DNA from 2 places in the uncultured Pontibacter sp. genome. Region 1 is predicted to be linked to the other one. Evidence: riboswitches for the same ligand, from Rfam matches in the RefSeq annotation. Region 1 holds a riboswitch; the other holds the start of a gene.
The links. Region 1 has a riboswitch for S-adenosylmethionine ahead of Q1A54_RS12615 (O-acetylhomoserine aminocarboxypropyltransferase/cysteine synthase family protein). Riboswitches for the same ligand answer to the same signal wherever they lie in the genome.

Region 1 (2,464 bases):
ATCCGATGATGATGGCCGCCCGCAAGACGGTAAGCGATGCTTTGCCCTGCGCGAGTACATCCTCTACCTGCCGCCGCGAAGACAAATGCCGCGACAAGTGCACATCGTTGGCAATGCCGCTGAGGTAGATCAACTGCCTGGCACTAGTGCTGTTGAGGTACTGGATAAAGTTTGTAGCCGATGCTCTTTCAGCCTCTTCAAAGTCTGCCGAGCCGGAACCCATGGAGTGCACCAGATAATAAGCCGCGTCTATGTCTCTTGGCAAGTCCTGTAAACTTTCCGGTTGAAGCAGATCCCCTTTTGCCACCTGTACTTTTTCCTTAAGGCTGTCTGCTACCTCGAAGCGGCGTGGATCCCGAACAAGGCATACCACTTCGTGCTGCGCTTCTATGAGCACAGGAAGAAGTCGTTTGCCAATGTAGCCGTTTGCGCCGGTCAGGAGTATTTTCATTTGTGTTTTAGGCCGTCTATACCTGCACAACAGGGACGCCCTGTTAATGTTATGCGAGTTCGATTATGTTTTTTCAAAGATAGTGAATCTGCAGGTAAAATAGGGTTCTGTTATAAGGTGTATAAGGCCTTGATTTGCAGGCTTGTGAAATTGATTTTTAGATGAATCTGAAATATTGTGAAATAAAAATTTGGATTATTTGAAATGCTGCTCTAGCTTTGCATCATCAAGTCTGATATCCCTTTGTGGGTATCGATTTATAAAGAAGCGTGGAGAGACAGGCTCTGTGAAGCGCTAGCAACCAGCCTCAGGCAAGGTGCTAATTCCTGATTCCGGATGTTCGGAAGCATATAAATTGATAACGTTATGGAAAAGGGAACAAAACCAACACCGCTTTTTTTACGATCAACTACGGCAGCCCAACTGCCACAAGCTTGTCATGCCTTTGCACATGCTGCTGTCATGTGTAATTCCATGTGCATGTGCTGCTGCTGTTGCTAGCGCGACCAATCCCCAATTTTTTTTGCTGCAATAATGTCTCGCCACAGGTATAGCCTGTGAGCATACGCCTGTAGCCTCCTCTTTCATCTTGTCATAGAACAAGCTAATCTATTCTATACTTTTCAAAATTCTAAACAAAACGACTATGTCTAATTCACTTCATTTCGAAACACTACAGTTACACGCCGGCCAGGAAATCGATCCAACCACACGTTCCCGCGCTGTGCCAATCTACCAGACTTCTTCCTATGTTTTCAAGGACGCCGAGCATGGTGCCAACCTGTTTGCACTGAAGGAGTTTGGTAATATCTATACCCGCATCATGAACCCCACTACCGATGTCTTTGAGAAACGCATTGCCGCTTTGGAAGGCGGAGTTGCGGCGGTAGCCGTTGCCTCCGGGCAGGCGGCTCAGTTCATTGCGCTCAACAACATCCTGCAGGCGGGCGACAATTTTGTTTCCACCTGTTTCCTTTATGGCGGTACTTACAACCAATTCAAGGTAGCCTTTAAGCGGTTGGGGATAGAGGTGCGCTTTGCTGAAAGCGACGACCCGGAGAGCTATGCACAGCTAATCGATGAAAACACGAAAGCCATCTACACCGAATCCATTGGTAATCCGCGCTTCAACATACCTGACTTTGACGCGATAGCGGCCATTGCCAAAAAACATGACATCCCGCTGGTAGTGGACAATACGTTTGGGGCCGGTGGTTACCTGTTCAGGCCAATTGAGCACGGTGCCAACGTCGTAGTGGAGTCAGCCACCAAGTGGATCGGCGGACACGGTACCAGCATTGGCGGGGTGATCGTGGATGGCGGAAACTTCAACTGGGGCAATGGCAAGTTTCCGCAGTTCTCTGAGCCTTCGGAGGGATATCACGGCCTCAACTTCTGGGAGGTGTTCGGCACAGACGGGCCTTTCGGCAATATCGCATTTTCCATCAGGGCAAGGGTAGAGGGGCTGCGTGACTTCGGTCCGGCGCTTAGTCCTTTCAATTCCTTCCTGCTACTGCAGGGGCTGGAAACTCTCTCGCTGCGTGTGGACCGCACGGTGCAAAACGCGCAGGCGCTGGCCGAGTGGCTGGAGCAGCACGAGCAGGTAGAAAGTGTGAACTACCCGGGACTGCCTTCCAGCAAGTACCACAACCAGGCCAAGAAATACCTGAAGCGAGGCTTTGGTGGCGTACTGTCCTTCAACCTGAAAGGCGACAAGAAACAGGCGGAAGTCTTTGTGAATAGTCTGCAACTGGTGAGTCACCTGGCCAATGTAGGCGACGCGAAATCGCTGATCATCCACCCGGCCTCTACTACTCACCAGCAGTTGTCGGAAAAGGAGCAGCAGAGTGCCGGTGTGACACCTACCTTGCTGCGCCTGTCTGCAGGTATAGAGCACCTTGACGATATCAAAGCTGACCTGGAACAGGCTTTTGCCAAAGTACGGCAGCACCACGAAGAACCTGTATTGAACGAATCATAATGTCTGAACAATTAGTATTTCATTACCAGAAA
Region 2 (2,464 bases), on a different contig from region 1:
CTACGCTAACAAGCTTTCCGGCAATGATGGTGACGCCGTTGAGTTCACCAATGTTCTTCTTACTGATGATAACGGCACTGTTACTTTAGGTGCTCCTTTCGTTAGCGGTGTTAAAGTGGTTGGTAAAATCCTTGGCAACGTGAAAGGCGACAAAGTGATCGTTTTCAAAAAGAAGAGAAGAAAAGGATACCGTAAGAAGAATGGTCACCGCCAGCACTTCACGAAGGTCCTGATCGAGAGCATTGGTTAAGCAGTAAGAAGAAATTAAACGTTGAATTTTTCAGGTGTTTCATCGCCCTGAGTAAATAGTTAAACAAAATGGCACACAAAAAAGGAGCTGGTAGTTCTAACAACGGTCGTGAGTCGCATTCTAAACGACTTGGCGTTAAGATTTACGGTGGCCAGGATATCATCGCTGGTAACATCATTGTAAGACAAAGAGGTACTGCACACCACCCAGGTAAGAACGTGGGTATGGGCAAAGACCACACACTGTTCGCTATGGTTGACGGTGTAGTTCAATTCAAAAAAGGTGTTAAGAACCGTTCATTCGTTTCTGTAGTACCTAAAGTAGAAGCAGAAGCTTAATTCTGACCGATACAAAAGGCCCTTGGGCTTTGAAACAAAAAGGGACCACCAGCAAGGTGGTCCCTTTTTGTTTTGCTCCAGCGAAAATACTCGCTTATGGGGAGAACAATCAGATTTTGCCCCCGTATAATAAGGTATAAAGAGTTATAGAGTGAAAACAATTAAACTCTTTTAGGAAAGGGACACTTTTGGTGTCCCTTTCTGTTTTTATACCTTTTGTGCACAGCTGTAAAGCCTGGCTCCATACCTGTTCTCGATTTCATCCTATCCTAACGCAACAAAAATTCGCCTTTTGCGGATAAGTGTGTATCTTTACAGCATTCTTATCAAGAAAGACCGAGGGACAGGGCCCGATGACGTCTTAGCAACCTTGTACCAGCTTGGTGCTAATTCCCTTCTCAGCCATACCTTGGCCGGGAAAAGATAAGAGAGTATATCCTTCCTTGGGTGTCCTTCTTGATAAGCGCGTATGTAGACTTAACCAAGAGGGGGAACACCAAACATGACCACACCACATCATCCGATCCATACTTTGCTGCAGGAGCGCGTTCTCGTGCTCGATGGCGCCATGGGCACCATGATCCAGCGCTACCAGCTCTCCGAAGCCGATTTTCGTGGCGAGCGCTTCAAGGATCATCCGTCCGACCTGAAAGGCAACAACGATCTGCTCTCCATTACCCGGCCCGATATTATCAAGGCTATCCACACCGAGTACCTCGAAGCCGGCGCCGACATCATCGAAACCAATACCTTTAGCGGTACCAGCATTGCGATGGCGGATTATAAGCTGGAGCACATAGTTTATGAACTCAACTACGAGTCTGCAAGGATCGCACGTGAGGCAGCGGACGAAGCCGAGGCCAACGATCCGGCGCACAAACGCTTCGTAGCAGGTGCCATCGGCCCGACGAACCGCACAGCTTCCCTCTCCCCCGATGTAAACAACCCGGGCTTTCGAGCCATTACTTTCGACCAGTTGGTGGAGGCTTATTACGAACAGGTGCGCGGCCTGGTAGACGGCGGCTCAGACTTATTGCTGGTAGAAACGGTATTTGATACCCTCAACTGTAAAGCAGCCCTCTTTGCCATACAGCAGCACGTGAACGATGGTGGCAAAGAGCTTCCGATCATGGTGTCCGGTACGATCACTGATGCCAGCGGACGTACTTTGTCCGGGCAAACGGTAGAAGCTTTCTGGAACTCGATCTCACATGCGCCTATCCTGAGCGTGGGCTTTAACTGTGCGCTGGGCGCCCGACAACTGAAGACGCACATTCAGGAGCTGTCGCGCATATCCAACTGTTATATCAGCGCTTACCCGAATGCCGGTCTGCCAAACGCCTTTGGCGGCTACGACGAAACAGCCCAGCAGATGGGTGCCATTGTGGAAGAGTATCTGAACGAAGGTTTAGTGAACGTACTGGGTGGTTGTTGTGGCACGACGCCAGTACACACCAAAGTTATCGCAGACCTTGTGCGCAGGTATAAACCGCACGTTCCCACTCCCGTAGCTCCCCTCCCTCGCTACAGCGGCCTCGAGCCCCTCACCATCACCCAAGATACCCTTTTTGTGAATGTCGGTGAACGCACTAACGTCACCGGCTCTAAGAAATTCTCCCGCCTGATCGTCGATGGCAAGTTTGAAGAAGCGCTCTCCGTTGCCCGGCAGCAGGTAGAAGGCGGCGCTCAGATCATCGACGTAAATATGGACGAGGGCATGCTCGACTCAGAGCAGGCCATGACGGACTTCCTTCACCTGATTGCCTCCGAACCCGACATAGCCAAACTGCCTATCATGATCGACTCTTCCAAGTGGAGCGTGATTGAGGCTGGTTTAAAATGTGTGCAGGGCAAATCGATTGTAAACTCGATCTCT

Region 2: linked by a shared signal. The riboswitch ahead of metH (methionine synthase) and the one ahead of Q1A54_RS12615 (O-acetylhomoserine aminocarboxypropyltransferase/cysteine synthase family protein) in region 1 are both predicted to bind S-adenosylmethionine.

What each region holds. Positions count from the first base shown of each region.
Region 1 is NZ_CANNAI010000004.1:319,128-321,591, forward strand. It holds gene Q1A54_RS12610 (SDR family oxidoreductase) at 1-451, opposite strand, end outside; SAM riboswitch class I at 706-808, shown strand; gene Q1A54_RS12615 (O-acetylhomoserine aminocarboxypropyltransferase/cysteine synthase family protein) at 1,098-2,432, shown strand; gene metX (homoserine O-acetyltransferase) at 2,432-2,464, shown strand, end outside.
Region 2 is NZ_CANNAI010000006.1:168,172-170,635, forward strand. It holds gene rplU (50S ribosomal protein L21) at 1-250, shown strand, start outside; gene rpmA (50S ribosomal protein L27) at 319-588, shown strand; SAM riboswitch class I at 909-1,018, shown strand; gene metH (methionine synthase) at 1,091-2,464, shown strand, end outside.